3 linked regions of the Gemmatimonas sp. genome follow. The protein of the gene in region 2 binds, or shares a complex with, the protein of the main gene of each other region. Links are inferred from orthologs where the notes say so. Each region holds a gene or a part of one and is shown on either strand. Other genes may lie near its edges.

Evidence for each region. Proteins that work in one complex are often made in the same cells at the same time.
Region 1: the proteins of dnaN (region 2) and dnaX are in contact, whole or in part, in a cryo-EM structure (PDB 8GIZ), measured with the Escherichia coli proteins. The link is inferred for Gemmatimonas sp. from one-to-one orthologs.
Region 3: the proteins of dnaN (region 2) and RMP10_RS10400 are in contact, whole or in part, in a solved structure (PDB 1OK7), measured with the Escherichia coli proteins. The link is inferred for Gemmatimonas sp. from one-to-one orthologs.

What each region holds. Positions count from the first base shown.
Region 1 is NZ_JANPLK010000001.1:34,897-42,042, reverse strand. The notes cover bases 4,209-7,146. They hold dnaX (DNA polymerase III subunit gamma/tau), read right to left. Parts: upstream 6,639-7,146; coding sequence 4,779-6,638; downstream 4,209-4,778. Other genes in these bases: RMP10_RS00160 (threonine aldolase family protein), read right to left, coding at 6,871-7,146; RMP10_RS00175 (YbaB/EbfC family nucleoid-associated protein), read right to left, coding at 4,446-4,760; recR (recombination mediator RecR), read right to left, coding at 4,209-4,435. Also shown: RMP10_RS00205 (competence/damage-inducible protein A), read right to left, coding at 1-395; RMP10_RS00200 (PEP-CTERM sorting domain-containing protein), read right to left, coding at 483-1,289; RMP10_RS00195 (CDP-alcohol phosphatidyltransferase family protein), read right to left, coding at 1,592-2,266; RMP10_RS00190 (ADP-ribosylation factor-like protein), read right to left, coding at 2,312-2,989; RMP10_RS00185 (roadblock/LC7 domain-containing protein), read right to left, coding at 3,003-3,491; more of recR, read right to left, coding at 3,845-4,208. UniProt on the Escherichia coli protein: Part of the beta sliding clamp loading complex, which hydrolyzes ATP to load the beta clamp onto primed DNA to form the DNA replication pre-initiation complex.
Region 2 is NZ_JANPLK010000002.1:199,089-206,515, reverse strand. What follows is about bases 2,649-5,524. They hold dnaN (DNA polymerase III subunit beta), read right to left. Parts: upstream 4,705-5,524; coding sequence 3,592-4,704; downstream 2,649-3,591. Other genes in these bases: dnaA (chromosomal replication initiator protein DnaA), read right to left, coding at 4,935-5,524; RMP10_RS01590 (hypothetical protein), read left to right, coding at 2,689-3,570. Also shown: RMP10_RS01610 (IS30 family transposase), read right to left, coding at 1-712; RMP10_RS01605 (transposase), read right to left, coding at 755-877; RMP10_RS01600 (helix-turn-helix domain-containing protein), read right to left, coding at 897-1,832; more of dnaA, read right to left, coding at 5,525-6,353; rpmH (50S ribosomal protein L34), read left to right, coding at 6,679-6,843; rnpA (ribonuclease P protein component), read left to right, coding at 6,830-7,183; membrane protein insertion efficiency factor YidD, read left to right, coding at 7,200-7,412. UniProt on the Escherichia coli protein: Confers DNA tethering and processivity to DNA polymerases and other proteins. Acts as a clamp, forming a ring around DNA (a reaction catalyzed by the clamp-loading complex) which diffuses in an ATP-independent manner freely and bidirectionally along dsDNA.
Region 3 is NZ_JANPLK010000040.1:144,791-151,893, reverse strand. What follows is about bases 1-2,895. They hold RMP10_RS10400 (DNA polymerase IV), read left to right. Parts: upstream 1-752; coding sequence 753-2,039; downstream 2,040-2,895. Other genes in these bases: RMP10_RS10390 (ATP-binding protein), read right to left, coding at 2,391-2,895; RMP10_RS10395 (hypothetical protein), read left to right, coding at 2,113-2,361; ybaK (Cys-tRNA(Pro) deacylase), read right to left, coding at 233-703; RMP10_RS10410 (DUF4198 domain-containing protein), read right to left, coding at 1-193. Also shown: more of RMP10_RS10390, read right to left, coding at 2,896-4,001; RMP10_RS10385 (heavy metal translocating P-type ATPase), read left to right, coding at 4,110-5,981; RMP10_RS10380 (PEP-CTERM sorting domain-containing protein), read right to left, coding at 6,157-6,777. UniProt on the Escherichia coli protein: Poorly processive, error-prone DNA polymerase involved in translesion repair and untargeted mutagenesis. Copies undamaged DNA at stalled replication forks, which arise in vivo from mismatched or misaligned primer ends.

The sequences.
Region 1 (7,146 bases), on a different replicon or contig from region 2:
TGACGATTGGGGAGAATCGTGCAGGCTTCCGGTACCATGGCCTGCTGGCGGTTGCTGGCGGGCAGCTCGTGGCCGAAGCGCTTGAGCCACCGTTCTTCGAGGCTGGAGAGAATCGCGGCGTCCATGACCATGCCGCGCCCGAAGATCGAGGCGATGGCCGGCTTCGTCATGTCGTCGGCGGTGGGGCCGAGCCCGCCGGTGGTGATCACCGCGCCGGTGCGCTCGAGCGCTTCGCGCACGGCGGTGGCGATGGAATCGGCATCATCGCCGCACGTGGCGCGGCGCACGATCCGCACCCCCAGGGCCGCCAATTCTCGCGCGAGATGCGCGGCGTTCGTGTCGATCGTGAAGCCGAGCAGGAGCTCGTCGCCGATCGTGACGATTTCGATGTTCATGGAGGAACAATACCACTAATGACAACGGCGCCGGTGAGCTGAGCTCGACCGGCGCCGCGGGACTGCTCTACGACCGCGTGGTGCGGGTCAGACCGACTGGCGCCGACGACGCTGGACGGCGAAGAGGCCGGCGAGGCCGGCGGCCATGAGGGCGTAGGTGGACGGCTCGGGGACAACGGTGGAGGAAGTTCCGAAGTCCCATGATGTCGCGCTCTGCTGCGCGAACTTGAGCGTTGGAAGATCGACCGCACCGTCGAAGCTACCCGCATCCGGAAGCGATCCAAGCCCCACACTGATGCCGTACACAACAGCCCCTGCGCCGAGACAGTTGCTCCAGTTTCCGAGCGCGGTATAGAGCTGCTGGTCATTGTTCACAGAACAGGATTGCTGCCCGCCCGAAAACCGCCACCAGGTGCCTGTCGCGAGCGAATTCGACACGGTCTGCCAAGCGCCTGTCGGGGCATCCCCGGTTCCGTTATACGCCCACTCCCAAATCAGTTCGCTGAGCGTCGCGTTACGCTCTCCGGACGACACGAAAAGCCGGAGTGCGGGGGATTGGATTGCGCCAGTTGTAGAAGCGGCACTTCGATACCAATCAAAACCAACTGACTCCAGATTGGCCAACAACCCAAAGCCCGTGGGATTCAGGAGCGCAACGCGATTGCGAAGGCCGCCGGAAACATCGGCCGCCCCCGAAAAGTGGAGCGATCCAGGATTGGTTCCGCGATTATACGCCCCGTCGATCGTTTGCGAGCCTCGCACTGCTTCAGCGCTGCCGAATCGGTTGACCGGCGCCCAACCCTGAGAGCCATCAATGGCGGTGACAGGCGTTTGCGCGCCGACATTCGACGCGGCGACCGCGATCATCGCGGCGGTGAACAACACTTTCTTCATTCGGTTTTCCGTGGAGGGGTCAGGACCAATTGACACGGACGACTGTCGGCGTGTCGTACGCGACCAATACGGGTCGCCACATAGGCCAGGTGAAGCATTCTTCAGCAATTGAAATACCATATCTGTGATGGAATACGCCTTGTCCCCCGCCCTCCTACCAGCGGAGCGGCTCAATTGCCGAGAGCAACTTTGTGTGGTTCCCGAGTCACACCTTGTGTGGCGCTGTCACCTCGGATGTACGGCTCAGGTCGCCGTGCCCCAGCGCGCCGTTACACGAACGGCACCCATGAGCCTGGCTGCCCTCAGGCCAGCCGCGCGACCTGCTTGCCGTAGCGGCGCAGGTACAGCCACAGGCTCCACAGCGTCAGCACCACCGCGCCGATCATGCTGGTGACGCCGACGAACCCATTGAAGTACGCGAACGCCTGCCACGCGCCGTCCCCTTCCCAGCCCCGCCGCGTCGCCAACGTGGCCGCGAAAAACCAGAAGTACGCGGCGCCCAGCCAAATACTCTGAAACGTCGTTTTCCATTTGGCGGGGCCAATCGCGGCAATGACCAGACCCCGATGCGCGGCGACCTGCCGGAACACGGTCATGAAGGCTTCGCGCCCGAGCACGACGATCACGATCCACAGCGGCAGGGAGACGGCGCCGAACGGCGTTTGAAACAGCAGCGGCGTGGGTTGCGGCATCGTGCCGTCGGGCACCAGCAGCGTGTAGTGCTTCTGCAGCCAATACATCGGAATCAGCGTGGCCACGAGGAGCAGCTTATCGGCCAGCGGATCGAGCAGACGTCCGAGGTCGGTGACGAGATTGCGCGACCGGGCGAGATGGCCGTCCCAGTAGTCGGTGACGGCGGCAATCGTGAACAGCAGGAACGCGATGAGGCGAGCGGTCCACGACGTGGTGAACGGCAACCACGCAATCAGCGGCGTCAGGGCGATGCGGCCCAGCGTGATTGCGTTCGGAAGGTTCACAGGAGTATCGAGAGGCGGGAGGACCGGTGCCCGCCGCGCCCGCGGTTATGCGAGCGTTTTGAGCACCAGCTTGGAAACGGCTTTCAGGGTGTCGAACACGCCGTCGCCCGTGACGGCGACGGCTTCGAAGGTCGGAACGCGCTCCACCCACTCACCGGTCGGCAACTGGCTAACCAGAAGCTCGCCCGGCTTGAAGGGATCCGCCACTGCGCGCATGCGCGTCGGGTCGGTCACTTCCCAGCCTGGATTGAGCATGGCCTGCAGCTCCGCGAGCGGCGCCGCATTCGGCAGATCACGCTTGTTGTACTGAATCACGAACGGCATGCGCGTAAGATCGTAGCCATACGCCGCCATGTTGTCATACAGGTTCTGCATGGACTCGAGGTTGGCCTCGGCGCGCTCCACCTGTGAGTCGGCCACGAACACCACACCATCCACGCCCTTCAAGATGAGCTTGCGGCTGGCATTGTAATAGACCTGACCGGGCACGGTGTACAAATGAAATCGCGTCCGGAAGCCGCGAATCGTGCCCAGATCGACCGGCAGGAAATCAAAAAACAGGGTGCGTTCGGTTTCCGTGGCCAGCGAGATCAGCTTGCCGCGGGTATTCGGCGACACCTTGCCATAGACATACTCGAGATTGGTCGTCTTCCCACCGAGCCCCGGACCGTAAAACACGATCTTGCAGTTGATCTCTCGGGACGCATAGTTGATCATCGACATCGATTACGGCCCCTTACTGAAAAAGCCGATCGATCTCATCCTCGGCGCCGGCCAGGAATCCCGGCGGCGGCGTGGATGCGGACCCGCCGCGGGAGAAGACGCCTTCGAACGTCTTCGTGAGCTCGTCGACGGCCGACTTCATACGCAGCCGGACGAGACCGAGCGTGGTGCGATTGTCGAAGAGCACGACGAGGATGACGCGTCGTGCGATATCGGCGAGATACATCGACTCCTTCTCGCCCTGATGGAACAGGACGTTGAAGTCGCTTTCGCCGATCAGCCGCGCCAACTGGTCGTTGGCACTGAAATCGGCCGCCGTAAGCGTCGCGAAGGCGGTCGCGTCGAAGTTTGGCGGCTCGCCGACCGTGGCGACCAGCTGTCCGCTCCGGTCCACGAGGAGGGCGCAACGCGCCTTTGCGTCGTAGAGGAACCGCTGCAGCGTAATGGTGATGGCCCCGAAGTCGTCCTCGGTGAACGACCAGGTGGCGGCGCCGACAGACATGAACGGTGGGTCGAAGGGATCAGGTTCCGCAGGCCAGCGTCACGTGGCCGGCATGCGGGTCCATTACGAACGTAATAGCCGTTCCGTGCGCCGCAGAACCCCTCGGGCCTTGCGACGCAGCAACGGAAGCGGTTCCCACTGCAGATAGTCACGAAGGAGCCGCGCACTATCAACGCTTGGATGCGCCCGAAGGTAACCGAGCGCCGCCAGACGGCTCGTGGCGTCTGGGTGAAAGAGGGACCGACGGTGCCGATGCTGGTGCGCGCTCCAGCCCATGAGGCCAACGGCAAGTCCGGTCACGAGCCCGGTGGCGAGCATGCCGACCAGGCTCCACCTCGCGTCCTGGCGCCGCATCAGAGCATCTCCCGACGGGCGGACAGGGCCTGAGCGATCGTCACGCCATCGGCATATTCGAGATCGCCGCCGACGGGCAGACCGCGGGCGATACGGGTAATACGCACACCTCGTGGCAGCAGCTGCCGTTGGACGTACAATGCGGTCGCTTCGCCTTCGAGCGATGGATTCGTAGCCAGAATGACCTCCTTGACCCCTTCGGGTTCGATCCGGGCGAGGAGGTCGCCGATGGCCAGATCGTCAGGCCCGACGCCATCCAGGGGCGACAGGCGCCCACCCAGCACGTGATAGAGTCCGCGAAACTCGCCCGCCCGCTCGATCGAGGCGATGTCGGACGCTTCCTCGACCACGCAGACGATGGCCGGGTCGCGCCGCGGATCGGCACAGAGTGCGCACAGCGGCGACTCGGTGAGGTTGTGGCACCGGTCGCAGGCCCGCACCCGCTCGGTGAGCTGCACGAGCGCCTCGGCGAGCCGACGACTCTGCGAGTGTGGCTGCCGCAGCAGGTGATAGGTGAGACGGAGCGCGGTCTTCCGGCCGATACCGGGGAGCCGCGCCAGCTCACTCGTGAGATCGTCGATGACGCTCAACGGGGGGCGATCAAAACGGCAGCTTGAACGGCAGATCGATGCCGCCGGTGACTTTACTGAGCTCCATCTGCATGGCTTCGGCCGCCTTCTTCTGCGCCTCCGCGACGGCGACGACAATGAGATCTTCGAGCATCTCGATGTCATGGCCGTTCACGACCGTCGGATCGAGCTTGATGCGCTTGAGCTGCATCTTGCCGTCCACATCGGCCGCCACCATGCCGCCGCCGGCCAGGGCCGAGAAGGTGCGCTGCGACATCTCGTCCTGCATGGTCTGCATGCGCGACTGCATGTCCTTGAACTGGCCCATCATCTTGAACAAATCCATGACTGTTCCTTAAAAGCGTTAGTCGAGTAATTCGAGGTCGAGGGCGCGCACGGCGGCTTCGAGCAGCGGGTCTTTCGACGAGAGCTGCTCGGTGCGTTGCTGCTGCACGTCGTGGGCGGTCAATCGTATCGTCGTATCGCGAGGTGCGCGGGACTGGGCCTGCGCCTGGGCGCCGGCATGCACGGAGGACACCACTGTTACCCCGGTGACACCGTCAAAGCACGCTTGGAGCGCGGCGAGAATATCCGGGCGGGCGCCGTCGGCGGCGCGGGCGAAGGTATCGTCGGCCGGATCGTAGGTGAGCGCTACGCTGCCGTGAGCCGAGACGGAGGCGGGGACCAACCGCGCGACGGCTTGTGCCAGCATGCCGCGTCCCGCCGTTTTGATGGCGTCACTCACACTCTGCCAGCGCGCCTTGAGCTGCTCAACCGAGGGCGGCGGGCCGACCCGTGGTACCGAGGCGGCGGCCTTCGGCGTTGGGCGCTGCTCGGCCATTTGCACCGCGGCGGCGGCTTCCGCCACCTGCTGCGTGGCCGAGCGCGGCGGCGCCACCAAGGGCGATGCCACAAACGCCGGCGGCGCCTGTGGGATCGCGGGCGCAACGGCCGGCGGCGGCGTGGGCGGGATCGCATGCGCCGAGGCGACGCGCGGCTCATGCGCGACACGACGCGGCGGTGGATCGTCGTGACCACCGGCGCCGAAGCCCTTGATCACCTCTTCGAGTTCCACCGTGCGATCGAGCAAGGCGAAGCGGACGAGCAACGTTTCGAGCAACAGCTGCGGCTGGCCACTGCGCCGATACATCGGCTCGATCTCGAGCAGGGCGTGCAGCATGCGCAACAGGTCGCCGGCGGAGACTTGTCCCTTTCGCTCGTTGAGCGCCACGCGCATGCGCTCCGAAAGCTCGGGCGGCACGCCCCCGAGCGCGATCGTGAGTTGCGCCCGCAACATGCGGCCGATGCCGGCCAGCAACAGCATGAGATCAACCCCGCCGTCCGCCTGTCGCTGCACCGCGCCGAACACATCAACGGCCCGACGCTGGGCAATGATGTCGAGCAGCAACAGGTACTCCTCTTCGGGCACGAGCCCCAACGCCGTGCGCACGCGCTCCGCCGTGACCTCGGCCGTCTCTCCGAGCGACAGCACCTGATCGGTGAGCGACAACGCATCGCGCAGGCCACCATCTGCCGCGCCGGCGATCATGCCCAAGGCATCGGGCTCGAAACGCACCCCCTCTTCGGTGAGCACCGCGGCCAGCCGTTCACGGATCTCGGCCGGGCCGATGCGCTTCAGATCGAAACGCTGCAGTCGCGAGATCACCGTCGGAAGCACCTTCTGCGCTTCGGTCGTGGCGAACACAAACACCACGCGCGGGGGCGGTTCCTCGAGCACCTTGAGCAGCGCGTTCCACGCATCGCGGGACAGCATGTGCGCTTCGTCGATGATGTAGACCTTGTAGCGGTCATCACCGGATGGCGCATACATGGCACGTTCGCGCAGTTCGCGGGCATCGGCCACACCACCATTCGACGCGGCGTCGATTTCCACGACGTCGAGCGACGCGCTGCCACTCCAGATACGCTGACAGCTGGTGCAGCGGCCGCACGGTTCACCGGCGGCGGCCATCGCTTCGCTGAACTCAGTGGCGGCGGCCGTCCCGCTCATCCGTCGGGCATCGGCGAGCTCCTCACAGTTGAGCGCCATGGCCAGCACCCGGGCCAGCGTGGTCTTGCCGGTCCCCCGGGGACCGCACAGCAAATAGCCGTGCGCGACTCGCCCACTGGCGATGGCACCCTTCAGCGTGTTGGCGACATGTGACTGTACCGCCACGGTCGCGAAGTTCCGGGGGCGGTATTTGCGGGCGAGAGCGAGCGACATGCGTCCAATCTACACGGCGGAGGAGCGGGTACCACTTCACCCCGCGGCTGGTTAACTTCCAGTTGCTCCGGGTCCCGGAGGGCGACAGCCCGCCAAATCCGTCAGGACCCCGAAGGTAGCAGCGGCACGTGGAGTCTGGCGTCGCTTCGTCAGGCCCGGAGCACTGCGCACGGGAGGATTCGCTCGAAAGAGCGGACCTCCCGTGCGCTTTTTTGTTATCTACGAAGCGCCGCTACGCCAAGGCCTCCGAGAGCGCCTGCGCGATCTTCGGTCCGTGCTCGGCGATGAGCCCGATCGGCGCATCGAGGTGGGTCACCGCGCGCACCCTCGTGTCGTGCCACTTGTAGATCCGCACGCCGAGCGCGGCCGCCTGCGCGATAACCTGATCGGCGCGGGGGCTGGGCAAGTCGATCATGACGATGTTGGTGTCCGGCATAACGACCTTGGCCCCGCCGGCGCCGTCGACGAGATGCGCGAGATATTTCGCCGATTCATGGTCCTCAGCCAA
Region 2 (7,427 bases):
CTTCCCAGTGGCCCTGCACCGCTCTATCCTCGACCTCGGCGGGCCGCTCGCGAATGGACACCGCGTCGCGAATGCGGCCCCGACGGTCCGTGGGTTTCGTCCGGCGCCCGCGTTCAGTGCGCTGCGTCCGCAGGTGCGCCGTCAGCTCGCGCTTCAGCGCCCCGCGCGCCTGCAGATACAACGTCCGATAGATCGTCTCGTGCGACACGTGCAGCTCGGGCTGGGAGGGAAACTGCCGTTTCAACCACCCCGCAATCTGCTCCGGCGACCACTTGGCTTCGAGTTTCGCGGCCACGAGTCGGCGAAGCCGCACGCGCGTCGCGAGCTTACACCGCTTAGGCCGGCTCGCCCGCTCCCACGCCGCTGCCTCGGCGCGCACCGCGCGAAAGGTACCGCGACCGCCAGTGCGCCCAACTTCGCGGCTCACCGTCGACGTCGGCCGGCCGATCTGCTGCGCAATCGCGCGGAATGACAGCGCCTCGACCAGTCCGCGTGAGATCACCTCGCGCTCAGCCGCCATTAACGCGAACGCGGCGCGCAGCCGTGGAAGCTCGGCGATCCCGACCGCCTTCCGGATGTGCTGATAGACGCCAATCTCGGAGACCTGCAACGCCACAGCGATCTCCGCCAGCCGCTCGCCCGTGCGCCAGCGACGCCACACCTCTGCCCGCTCGCTCGGCGATAGATGGCCGCGTCCCTTTCGATTCCCCACGGTCCCCTCCCGGTAAGTGCAACTACCGACGATTCGTTGCACTCACCGATTGAGACCACCCGCCTTTATGCCGTGCGTTCGCGGCAGCTCGGCTACAGCGATACCGGCTTCCACCTGACGTGGAATTTCGTCGATCTGCGCGTCCGTGAACTTCGCCTTCTGCATTGTACACTCTAGAGCCCGGTCACGACGACACGCACGGCGGAGTTTGCGGCGTTGGCGGCGGCCACGCCGACGCAGTCACGCGCGGGTGCGCGGACGGGAGTGCCGACTCCCCCGCCGGCACCAGCGCGGGGCGCGAAATCCATTGCGGCGTGACCTCGACCGGCACGAACCCGATGAGTTGTTGCTGATAGGGTAGAATAAGTCGCTGGCGCATGTGCTCGAGCATCGCCTCGCCCGTGTGTGTCCTGCGAAACTCGGCCGCCCCACATTGCAAGGAATGCATCACATGCCGCGAGAAACTCTGCGGTGACGAGTATTCGAGCAGGAACGCGACCTGCGTGAGGCTGTAGCCCGGATTCTCCAGCAGTCGCGCCGCGCGCACCAACCGCGCCGTCGCGAGATATTTCTTGGGCGCTGGAATGCCGGCGCGAAAGAACCGGCTCATGAAGGTGGTGGGCACCACACCTAACCGCCGCGCCAACTGACGTACCGTGGTGAGTGAACGCGGCGCAAGAAAGAGCTCATCGAAGAAGCGCAGACAATCGTCGTTGGCGCCGGTGAGATCGGCGCGAATACGACGGATGGCCACCGCCTCGATGGTGGTCGACACTTCGCGATTCACGAACTGTCGCAGATCACGCCATCCGGCCGGATCACGCGCGTCCACCAGCGTCTGCACTCCCTGTTGCCCCAACGCGAGCAACGATTGGGTGGTGCGCGCTTCATTGCCGGTGAGCAAGGCCACCGCCGGCACGCGCGGAAACTCCCGAACCATGCGCGCCACCTGCGCGCCGTGATGCTGCTGATAGCGCGACACGGACACGATAATGGCCGACACCGGCTGCGTACGTAGATCGCGCAGCATGTCGTCGAAGCTTTCGCGATGCACGGTCGTGTAACTCCCCTGCCCCAACGCATCAACGCGCTGCCGCTCGGCTGGTGTGAGAAACGTCACGATAGATCGCGAGGGCGCGTCGTCCGCACCTGGCGCAGTCGTAGACTTCACCGGCGCCATCGGGTAGACCGTGGTACGAGCCTGCGATGTCGACGACGCTGCCAGCGACGATCTCAACGGGGATGCCATACGCGCCTCACTTACCGGAGGGTCCGTGTGGGGGGCCGGGGGCTGCGAGCGCAGCGGGCCGATCACGACGATAGGCTACCGTGGTGTCGTCATCGTGCCGTCACTGTGTGGCGATAGGATGTATTCCTTGGCAATGGAACCGCATTACGCTTCGGGCGTATCGGTGGTCCAGCTATATTTCTCTATCTCATGGATTGGTCGCCGGCCGGATGGTCGCGATGTTTGGGCGCAAGCTCAAGCACCGAGGAAAGTCCGGGCTCCACAGGGTAGACTGCCAGGTAACGCCTGGGCGCATGCGGCGTGAGCTTCGTGCGACGGACAGTGCAACAGAAAGCAAACCGCCGTCGTATCGGGTAACCGATGTGGCGGTAAGGGTGAAAGGGTGGGGTAAGAGCCCACCGCGCCTTCGGTAACGAAGGTGGCTCGGTAAACCCCAGTCGGAGCAAGGCCAAATAAGCGGCGAGAGATGACCCGTCTCGCAAGGACGTCGCAAGACGTCGAGTCGCGGGTAGGCTGCTGGAGCGTGTGGGTGACTGCACGCCGAGAGGAATGACCGTCCGGTGTTGGTGTACGCTCGCGTATGTCAGCACTGACAGAACCCGGCTTATAGGCCGGCGACTTTCCATGAGATCTCGGGACCCCTCACGGAGTTTCCAGTGGAGTGGCACGTGGTATCGAACAGATGACTTCCCTTGCCGCTTTGGCCGCTCGTACCGCGACATGGTGCGTGGCTGGCCCTTTGATGCTGCTGGCCTGCGCACCGGCATCGCCCACGCCGTCGCCCGCACCGAGCCCGGTGGTGGCTGCGCCCACAGCGGTGGCGCCCGTCGCCAGCAACCGCGTGCTCCTACCGCGCACGCAACCGCGCACGAACTGGACGGTCTCGGCCGTTACCCGCTTGAAGGTCAGCGGCGCCGCGATGCCGGCTGGCGTGTCGGACGAACAGCGCATCGACACCCGGGCGTTGGTGTCCATGTCCTTCGATCGCACCGCGAACGGTGCGCTGCGCGGATCGGGCCAAGTGGATTCGTTCACCGTGCGCAGCAGCATCGCCGAGAGCGCCAAGCAACTGGCCGCCGCGGCCGCGGCCCCGGTGCGACCATCGCTGCTGCAAATCGATGCCCTCATCGACAGCACCAATCTGCGCATCGTGACGCGTCCGCCATTGGCCAACGAATGCGACCGCCCCGAAGTGAGTGCGATGCAGCTGGCGCGTGAACTACTGGTGCGCATTCCCGACGGCGTGGCGGAAGGCGATCAGTGGCGCGACAGCACCGTCACGTTGGTGTGTCGCAACGGCGTGCCACTCACGGTCTACACGACCACGCGCTCCACGCTGGCCAAACTGTCGCGCGAGACATTGGTGCTGAATCGTGAGATCAGTACGACACTGGAAGGCAAAGGCGGAACCGCCTTTCGCGCCTTCGAACTCGTTGGCACCGGCACCGGTTCACAGCGCGTGGAGATCGCCGCGGCTACCGGCATTTTGGAAACGCTGCAGGGCACGAGCACGCTCACCATGCAGGTCGTGGAACGCATTCCGCCCGGAGCACCACGATCACAGCAAGTGCTGCAACGCGTGGAGATCCGGGCGGAACGACAACGCTGAACGGTGACCGCGTGGCGCTGATCAGTCCATCAAGCGCAGCGGCATCACCAGGCAGAGATACTTGGCCGGATCATCCCAGCCTTCGGGCTCGATCGTGGCCGCACGCTCCGGCGCCTTGAACGTGAGCCGCACCTGCTCGGTGGGCATGTAGCGCAGGATCTCCAGCAGATACGTGGCGTTGAAGCCGATATCGAGCTGGTCGCCGTTGTAGTTCACCGGCAGTTCATCAGAGGCTTCGCCCAGGTCCGGCGTGGTCACGCTGAACTTCAGCATACCGGTGTTGAACGACATCTTGATGCGGTGCGTCTGGTCGGACGCGATCACGCTCATGCGCTTGAGCGCACTGGTGAGCGCCGCCTTGTCGCACAGACAGAAGCGATCGTTGTCCTTCGGAATGACCTGTTCGTAATTCGGATACGGGCCTTCGACCAGGCGCGTGAACACCTGTGTGAACGGCGAACGGAAACCGAGATGGTTTTCACCACGTGCAATTTCGAGTTCTTCCTCAGCTGGGAAGAGACGCTTGATCTGCTCGAGCGCCTTGGGCGGCACGATCAAATCACCCGGCGGCGCACTGCTCGATTCCACCGGCAGTTCCATCTTCGACAAACGGTGACCATTGGTGGCCACCATGCGCATGCGATCTTCGCGCAACTCCCAGAGCACGCCATTGAGAATGGGTCGTGACTCTTCGGTGCTCACCGCGAACGCGACATGCGAAATGAGCTTCTGCAGTTCACCCGACTTCACGCGCCACGAATCATTGAAGCGCACGGTGGGGAACGTCGGAAACTCATCGCGCGGCAGGCCAAGCAGCTTGAACTTGGATCGTCCGCATTCGATGGTGACACGCTGTTCGCCGCTGGCCGAAACTTTCACGGGAGACGGCGGCAGCTCGCGCGCGATCTCACTCAGCTTCTTGGCGGGAATCGTGATCGCCCCCGGCGTTTCGACATCGGCACTGACTTCCGTGCTGACGGCGATGTCGAGGTCGGTCGCGGAGAAACGAATCCCGCGCTCGGTGGTTTCGACGAGCAGGTTCGACAGGACCGGCAAAGTGGTCTTGGCCGGTACGGCGGCGGTTACCGCCGCGAGTCCTTCTTGGAGTTTCTCGCGCGAGATCGTGAAGCGCATGCCCGTTGTGTGGAAGGACTGCTGTTAAAAAGAGTCTTAGAGATAAAACTGGTAGTAGCAGCAGGGCGTGTGGGCTTGTCTACAAACGCCGCAAGCTACATGTGCCAAAGCACTTCCGCCATGCCGCATCATGTGCATTCCATGTCGAGTAGTGCTTTTTCTCCGCATTGCTGCACATCGGGGCCCACGACTGGGGGGAAAGATGCGCGGCGATGTGGACGACTGGGGACTCAGGTCCCGAGTTGTCCAGTGGATCGGAGAGTTTCCAACATGCCCCGGACTTTCAACACCCGGTCGGCAAAACCGGGCTCTCCCCCCATATCCTCGGCCACCCGATCGAGCGAATGGATCACGGTGGAGTGATCGCGTCCGCCGAAGGCGTTGCCGATTTCGACCAGCTGGAGCGCCAGCAGCTCCCGACAGAGGTACATCGCGACCTGGCGCGGGGTCGTGAGCTGCTTGGTACGGGTTTTCGAGCGAAGCCCGTCGGGGGTAACGCCCCACTCGCGCGAGACCACCTGCTGAATGGTGGCCACCGTGATCGTCGTGGGCGGGATATCGGGAAAATCCGATGTCGTGGCGCTTTTGAGTTTGTCGCGGAGTGCTTCGCGGGCGAGCTCGATGGAGATCTCGCGGTGCTTGAGCGAGGCATAGGCCAGGAGCTTGATGATCGACCCTTCCAGCTCACGCACCGACGACTTCACATGCTGGGCGATGAACTCAATGACCTCGTCGGGGATGGTGAGCTCGAGGTGATCGAGGCTCGCCTTCTTTCGCAGAATCGCGATCCGGTGCTCGAGATCGGGGGAATCGACATTGGCCACCATGCCCCACTCGAAGCGGGAGACGAGGCGGGACTCGAGTCCCGGGATCTCCTTGGGGGGCCGGTCGGAGGTGAGGACGATCTGACGACCGGCCTCATAGATGGCGTTGAAGGTGTGGAAGAATTCCTCCTGCGTGGATTCCTTCCCTTTCAGAAACTGGACGTCGTCGACCAGCAGCAGATCAATTTCCCGGAAGCGGCGACGGAAATCGCCCATCTGTCCGGTCTGGATCGCGTTGACGAACTCATTCGTGAACTGCTCGGTCCCGACGAAGGCGAGTCGCAGCGTGGGGGTGCGTTTGAGCAGCTCGTGGGCGATACCCTGCATGAGGTGCGTTTTGCCGAGCCCCGTCTCTCCATAGATGAAGAGCGGGTTGTAGACCTTGCCCGGCGCTTGCGCGGCGGCTTGTGCGGCGGCGGCGGCGACGTCGTTCGACTTGCCGATGACGAACTGATCGAACGTGTATCGGGGGTTCAGTGGCGCCGACAAGCGCTGTTGGTGCGCCGTTAGTGGCGCTACCACAGGTGCTGGTGGCGGCTGTACGAACATGTCCATCTGCACCCGACCCATGCGTTCTTCTGCCACCTTGAAGCGCACCTTCATCGGGTGCCCGAGGGCGACAGCGGCGAAGCTGGTCAGCAGATCGGCGTGTTTGGACTCGTTCCAATCGGCTGAGAACTGGTCGGGGGCGCCGATGAGGAGGGTGTCTCCTTCCAGGCCGAGGGCGTCGGTGGGCTCGAGCCAGGTGCGGTACGTCTGCTCCGGGAGGACCTGCCGGGCGCGTTGGCGCAGGCGATCCCAGGTTTCGGCAGGCGTAAGGGACATGACAGGAGGTCGGGGTTCGGGCGGCCCCGGCCGTGGGCGAGAATCGAACGAGAATCAGGCGGGGGCGGCGAAGGTTACGCTCGCGTGTGGATAAGTCAATCGCGTCAGCGACGTGACACCAGTATCGCATTCGTGAGCGCAAGCAAGTTGACACGTGGATTGGGTCGGCGAGGGCAAATCGTTGTCGCGGGAGTACTTGGCGGGCTTGACCTCAAGCCAGTCCCGCGAGTAAATTCTAAGGCTGCTACCGAACGCGATCGACTGCGGGCCGTGGCGACTCTCATCGAATCACTGCGTTCTATACCGCGTTACCTCGAGCATTATTATGGGCAAGCCGACATACAATCCGCGTAACACCAAGCGAGTCCGCAAGCACGGCTTCCGTGCGCGTATGGAGACGAAGTGGGGCCGTGAGGTTCTCGCCCGTCGCCGCCGTAAGGGCCGCAAGGTGTTGACCGTCCAGATCCCGTCGAAGTATACCGGCGCCTGATTCCCGGTCGTTCCCGCGCGCGAAACGATTGACGCGCGGGGCCGATCTCGAGCGGGTTCGACACGAAGGGAAGCGAGTGCGCACCGCCTCAATGGATGTGCGCGCCCTAGCTTCCCTTCTTGACGTTCCTCGGGTGGGGTTCGTGATCCCCAAGTACAAGCACTCGGGTGTCGATCGGAACCGCCTCAAACGGAGGCTCCGCGAACTCATCCGCGTGGACGTGCTTCCCGAGCTCCCGCCGATGGACCTCGTGTTCAAGGTGCTCCCGGTGGCGTATACCAGAAACTTCGAGACGCTTCGCGCCGAAGTGTTGCAGGCTGTGCGAAAGATCGCACGGTGACTTCAACGTTCCTGCCGTGATCGCGAAGCTGTTCATTCTGATCGTGCGCGGGTACCAGCTGACGCTGTCGCCCATCTTCGGGGGCGCCTGCCGCTATTATCCTTCGTGTTCTGCGTACGCGATCGAGGCGCTGGAGCGTCACGGTGCGGCACGCGGAGGATGGATGGCTTTGCGCCGTATCGGGCGCTGTCATCCGTTCCGGCCCGGCGGATTTGATCCGGTGCCCTGAGCGCTCCCTTATACA
Region 3 (7,103 bases), on a different replicon or contig from region 2:
TCAAATCCGCGACACGGTCCCACTCGATGGAGTTCTCACTCTTGGAGAACGTTCCATTGAGCAACGGGATGGTGAGCGCCGTCTTTGGGGCTACGTAATACGAGGACAAACGCCAGAACATGTCGTGCGCCAGGAGTGGCGTCGCGGCGAGTGACGCCACCAGCACCCAAATCCATTTCCGTCGATGCGGCATGGTCTTCCTCGTAAGGTGGATTGTTGACCCCAGCAAAAACTACGCGCGCGCGATCGGTCCCGTGCGGCCACGCGACAGCTTCACCAAGTCCATCGGGGCCAACGAGAGTTCAAGTCCGCGCCGGCCCGCGCTTACGTACACGCGATCGAACGCGAGCGCACTCGCGTCGATCACGACTGGCAGTTGCTTCTTTTGGCCCAACGGACTGATGCCACCGACCACGTAGCCGGTGGCCCGTTCGGCGGCGGCCGGGTCGGCCATGCGGACGCGGCGCGCGCCGACGGCAGCGGCCAGCGCCTTGAGATCGAGCATCATCAGCACCGGCACCACGGCGCAGACCAGTCCCACGCCTTCGGCGTCGGCCACCAGCGTCTTGAACACCGTGGCGGGCTCGAGCCGCAGCAGATCCACGGCTTCGCGCCCGTACGACTCGGCGGCCGGGTCGTGCTCATACGAGAGCACGTCGTGTGCGATCTTGGCTTTTCGCACGAACAGGATGGCGGGCGTCATCCTTCAAGATTGCTGCTAGCTTGCGTCAGGGCCACCACTTTCCCCCGACATGACCACTCTTTCGCCACGCCGCATTCTGCTGGTCGACGCCGACGCGTTCTTCGTGGCCGTGGCGCGCCAGGAGGATCCGGACGGCGCCGGCAAGGCGACGTTACTGATTGTGGGCGGGCGCCCAGGCTCGCGCGGCGTGGTGTGCAGTGCCTCCTACGAGTGCCGCGCGTACGGTGTGCGATCGGCGATGCCGATCTCGCGTGCCCTGAAGTTGTGTCCTCAGGCCACCTGCGTGCCGGTGCCCCGTGGCGCCTGCAGCGCGCGCAGCAAGGAGATTCAGCAGGTGCTCGCCACCTTTGCTCCGATCGTCCAAGCGTCGAGCATCGACGAGTGGTATTGCGACATGGGCGGCACCGAGGCGCTCTATGGTCACGAGTCGCTCGAGGCCACCGCGCATCGCATTCGGGACGCGGTCTTCGCCGCCACCGGCCTCACGGTCTCGATCGGCGGCGGGACCTCGCGACTCGTCGCCAAGATGGCCGTTGAACTGGCCAAGCCGAAGCCCGGCAGCGGCGCCACCGGCGTGCGCTGCGTGACGCCCGGTCAGGAAGCGGCGTTTCTGGCGCCGTTCCGGCTGGCCGACCTACCGATGGTCGGCCCGCGCTTCTCGGCGACGCTGGAGCGCATGGGCCTCGAGACCATCGCCGACGCGCAGCAGTGGAGTGTGACCGACCTGCAGTCCCGCCTTGGCGAGCGCGCCGGTGCCTGGCTGCACGGGCGTGTGCGGGGCATCGATGACAGCATCGTGACGCCGCGCGAGGTGCAAAAGCAGGTGAGTCGCGAGGAGACGTTCGGGCGCGATCTGCACGATGACGACCTCCTCGAACGCGAACTGCTTAGGCTGGCCGTGCGCGTGAGCACCGACCTGCGACGACAAGGGCTCCGGGCCAGAACCGTGACGGTGAAGCTCAAGGACGCCGACTTCAAGACGCGGTCGGCGCAGCGTACCCTGGCCCAGCCGATCGAATCCGAGAAGTCGGTGATCAAGGCCGCGCGCGTGCTCTACCGCGCGCTCCGGGGCAAACGGCGGGTCGGGGTGCGTCTGCTCGGGATCGGGCTGTCACACTTCGACGATGAGGCCACGTCCACCGGTCCGGCGGTGCAGCTCGGCTTTTTCGCCGCCCCGCCCGCCCCTGCGGCGGAGGGGGAACCGGTCGAAAACGCCAAGGACCGGGCCCTCACCCTGGCACTCGACCGGATCCGCGACCGTTACGGCAGTACCGCGATCATTCCGGCCCGTTTGATCGACAACGCGCATGATACTGGGCCAAGGGTGGAAGAATGACGCGGCCCTGTATAGCTTCCGCTCGCTGAAGTGTTCTTCTTCGCCGTTTGCGCTTTCCCGTCGGGGTGTCTTCATGAGTGTCGCGTACGATCCGAACAAGCAGGGCTGGGCTGCTGCTGCCGTGACCACGGTGGCCACGTTGGGGCTGCTGTTTACGGCCTACACGATCCACAAGAATACGTATCGGCATCCGCGCGACCCGATGAACTTCCAGGTGTATCACGCGGAAGACAATGCGAAGCACAGCACCGCTGCGACCCACGAGGCTGCTCCGGCGGTCGAAGGTGCCGCTGCTGCTCCCGCGGCCGAAGCCAAGCACTAAGACGGATCCTGTTTCGTTCGGGCGGCGTGTTACAGCGGCACCGTGAACCAGAACTCGCTGCCCTTGCCCACTTCGCTGTCGACGCCGATTTCGCCTCCGTGCGCCTCGACGATGCCCTTCGCGATGAACAATCCCAGTCCCGACCCCGCGCGCAGCAGGCGCGGCGCCTGCCAGTGACGTTCGAACAGTCGCGGCACGTCATCGGCTGACACGCCGGGACCGGTGTCGCGCACGCGAATCCGCACGCAGTGGTCATGACGTTCGGCGGTGAGCACGATCTCTCCACCGTGCGGCGTGAACCGAACGGCGTTGCCAAGCAGGTTGGACAACACCTGTTCCAGGCGATGACGGTCGGCCTGAATCGGCGGGAGGGTTTCGTCGATGTGACGCACGAAACGCAGCACGGCGTCCTCCATGACCGGCTCGAACATGTCGGCCGATTCCTTCACCAGTTCCGAGAGCAAGACGGGTCGGCGATCGACCCGAAGTCGTGCGTTGGCAATGCGTGAGACGTCCTGCAGATCCTGAATCAATCCATCGGCTTGACGGGCGGCACCGCGAATCGCCTCGATATCCTCACGCTCCATCAGCGGCCGCTCGTCGCCTGGCTCCCGGCCAAGCACCGCACCGGTCAACATCACGATTGCATTGACCGGGTTGCGCAGGTCGTGTGATACGATGGCCAGCATGTCATCGCGCTCTCGAACGGCGCGTCGGGATTCCTGGTACAGCCGCGCGTTCTCGAGCGCGAGCGCGGCGAGGCCGGCAAACTGGTCGGCCACGAGGACTTCGTCCATGTTGTGCGACGCACCAGGCCTCGTACGTACGAGATGTAACGCGCCGATCGCCCGTCCACCGGCGCGCAACGGCACGATCAATACCGCACTGGCACCAAGCGATTGCGCGTGCTCACGGGTGACTTTGTCGTGAAAATTCGCCGACAACCACGACGCGATATCGGTAATGCGCTGCGCTTCTGTCTCGTGGGCCACACGTCCGGCGCTGGCAGCGGGAAGATTCGCATCCAGTGTTTCGTACACGCGAGACACGAGCGCAGACGACTCGTCATGCCGCCTCGGATCCATGTGCGTGGCCGCCGCGCGCCGGATCTGTCCGTCGGCGGCAAGCAACTCGAGCAGACTCCAGTCGCCCAGCAGCGGCACGGGTAGTTCGGCAATCGTCGCCATCGTGGACTCCACGTCGAGCGATGCGGCGAGCACCCATCCCGCCGTCGCCAGCAGCTTCTGGCGTTCTTCGTTCTTTCGGCGATCGCTGACGTCGCGCAGGGTCACCATGAAGGTGCGCTCGCCTTCTATGGTCACGCGCGCGATCGACGCTTCCGCCGGAAACTGCTCGCCATCTCGGCGAAGTCCGGCGATTTCCCGCCGCTCCGCCATACGTCGGGATTCTGTGCCTCCCTCCGCAAAGCCTCGGATATGCCCACGGTGCACCGCGCGAGCCGCCATGGGGAGCAGCCGGTCCAGTCGCTGCCCGAGCATCTCGTCTTCCGTCCAACCGAAGATATGCTCCGCACCCTTGTTGAAGCGCACGATGCGGAAATTGTCATCGAGCGCGATAATGGCGTCGGCGGCGATGTCAACAATTGCCGCGAGCGCTGCATGCGAATGCGTGTCAGTCATACCACGAGAATAGCCTCGCGGACCGGTAACTTTCCAGCATCGGGCCGATTCCGTCCGGTTTAGGTTGTCGCACCATCTGTCGTTCGACTCCTTCACGCAAACCTGCTGATGCGCTGGACCTCGATTCCTCGATTACCGGCGGCGGCGCTGGTCTTCCTTGTCGCAGGGACGCTGACGCCAGTGGTGGCGAGCGCCGATCCGTGGCGGAACCGTGTCTGGTTCGCGGGTCTCCTACTCACGGGGATTCCCGTGGCGTGGCGGACCTTTGCCGGGTTGCTGCGCGGAGAGTTCGCCGCCGACGTGGTGGCGATGCTGGCGATCGCCGGCTCAATCCTGCTGGGGCAACCGTTAGCTGGTCTGGTGGTGGTGCTCATGCAAACCGGCGGGGAAGCGCTCGATGCGTATGCGGTGGCGCGTGCGTCGAGCGCCGTCGCATCGCTCGAGGCCGATGCGCCGCGAACGGCGCACCGGGTGGTGAAGGGACAGGTCCACGACATCGAGGCCATCGAGATCAAGCCGGGCGACGACCTGCTCGTGCGTCCTGGCGAACTGGTCCCCTGCGACGGCACGGTGGTCAGCGGGTCCTCCCACGTCGACACGTCTCGACTCACCGGCGAACCGATTCCCGTGCGCGCTGCCGCCGGCACGGCACTGCTCTCGGGCAGTGTGAATCAGGAAGGGGCGCTGTCGCTGCGCGCGGTGCGCACGTCGCAGGACAGTCAGTACGCCAGGATCGTGGATCTGGTACGCACCGCGCAGGCGTCCAAGAGTCCGTTACAGCGTACGGCCGACAAATGGGCGGTGTGGTTCACGCCACTCGCGCTCGCGGCGTGCGCCATGGCGTGGTTCGTGTCGCATGATTGGACCCGGGTGCTGGCGGTGCTCGTGGTGGCGACTCCCTGCCCGCTGATACTCGCGGCACCGGTGGCGATCATTGGTGGCATCAATCGCGCGGCGCGTCGCTCGATCATCGTGCGCAACGGTGGCGCCCTCGAAGCGCTGGCCTCGGTGAACTCGGCGGTCTTCGACAAGACCGGCACGCTCACCGTTGGCAAACCGCGCGTGCATCAGGTGGTCACCGACGACGGCGTCTCGGTGGAGTCGATGTTGGAGATCGCGGCGGCGGTCGAACAAGGCTCGGGACATTTGCTGGCCCGCGTCATTGTGGCCGAGGCCGAGTCACGGGGGGCGACGATGCGGATCGCGACCGAGCTGGTGGAAACCGCCGGCCGCGGTGTAACGGGTATGGTGAACGGTCGTTACGTGGCGGTGGGGTCACCCGACTTCGTGCGCGAGCGGGTGCCGTCGATGGCCGCACGACTCTCGGCCTTGGAAGTCGGCGCATCGGGGCTGCGCGCGTATGTGGCGACCGATGACAGCCACGGCGGCGTGCCGAACGGTCAGGTGCCGTCGGTGGCGCGTATCGAGTTTGCCGACGAACTGCGGGAAGAACTCGCGCCGATGTTCGCCGAGCTGGCGGCGCTCGGGATCAGCGACGCGTATCTGCTCTCGGGCGACACGACCGAGAACGTGGCGAAGATCGCGCGCGAAGTGGGGATCACGCAGTTCGAGGGCGATCTCACGGCCGAGGCCAAGGTGGCGCGCGTGGCGGCGTTGGAGGCGCGCGGTCGTCGGGTGGTCATGGTAGGCGACGGTACGAACGACGCGCCCTCGTTGACCACGGCGACGGTAGGGATCGCGCTGGCGGGACACGGCGGTGGGGTGGTGGCGGAAGCGGCCGATGTAGTGCTGCTCATTGATGATCCGCGGAGGGTACCGGAAGCGGTGCGGATCGGGCGGCGGTCATTGATGATCGCGAAGCAGTCGATCTTCGTGGGGCTGGGGCTGAGCTTGGTGGGAATGGGGTTTGCGGCGGCGGGGATGCTGACGCCGATCGCGGGGGCGCTCATTCAAGAAGCGATTGATGTGGCGGTGATTTTGAATGCGTTGAGAGCAGCGGGCGCGGGGAGAAACGGCTAACGGCGCTAGGAATCAACAGCGCTAGGAATTAGGGGCGCTAGTAATGAACGGCGGGGGATTTGGGCTGTGGGCTGTAGCCGGCCACGCTTGCAAACCTGAGTAACGCGCAAAAAACCACCGCCTCGACGACTGGCCGAGGCGGTGGTGTGTGAAGCTAGTGTAGCTAGTCGAGAGCTCAGGCGTTGTTGCGGCGACGACGGGCGAAGCCGAAGATGCCGAGCAGGCCCGACGCCATGAGGGCGTAGGTGGACGGCTCGGGGACGGAAGTGATCAGCGCGCCGCACGACTCACCAGTCTTGCAGGACTGCGTCGTCAGAATAGCGAAGTTAGAAATGCCGTTCTTATAATCGGTCTTGAGGGCTAGGCTATTGGTGCCCGTACTGCCAAAATCGAAGAGAAAGAATGCGGACACGTTGCCGTTTCCCGACTGGTTGTTCACATCGTCGAAATAGTTGCCCCAGTGCATACCGACCACGGTCCAACCTTTCATGGTATTCCCGAACGACGAGGTACCGTTCCAGCTCCCGACTTTGAGCACCGTGGACGAAGAGGAACTCCCAAGCTTCCCGAGCGCATTCTGCGCCTGAGAAGTCGGATTGTCGCCGGTGTCGAAGTCTATGGCGTTCTTGTCGTAGAAGCCCGCACACTTCGCAGCCGTGAAGCTCACGAAAATGTCCAGCTTGCACGGCGTCGCTGCTAGGGGACTGTTCAGGTCCCCGGGGAAGATGACCTGAGCCTGCGCCATCGTCGGCAAGGCAAAGGCAACCACGGCCGCTACTACAAGTTTCTTGAACATTGGTTTCGAGGCTTGGGAGTGAGCACAACGGTATTCAATGTCTTAAAGCGTTTCAATTCGCGTGCCGCGCGGCAGACGAACAGGCGCGACCTGAAAGAAGCCACGCTGCGTCAGCAAGCGCATACGCTGCAACGTTTTACGAATTCCTCAAAGATTGCGAGAACTTTGATGTTCACAGCGCCTCAGCAAAGCTGTAGCGCAAGAGCAACAATACGTGCGGTTCTACCACAGCAGACCGAGCCATCCAATATACCGTTCAAGACGCACCGCAGGCTGCGCGTTGCATTCTCAACCTTGCGTTCTCCCGCGTTCTTCTGCTCCTCACC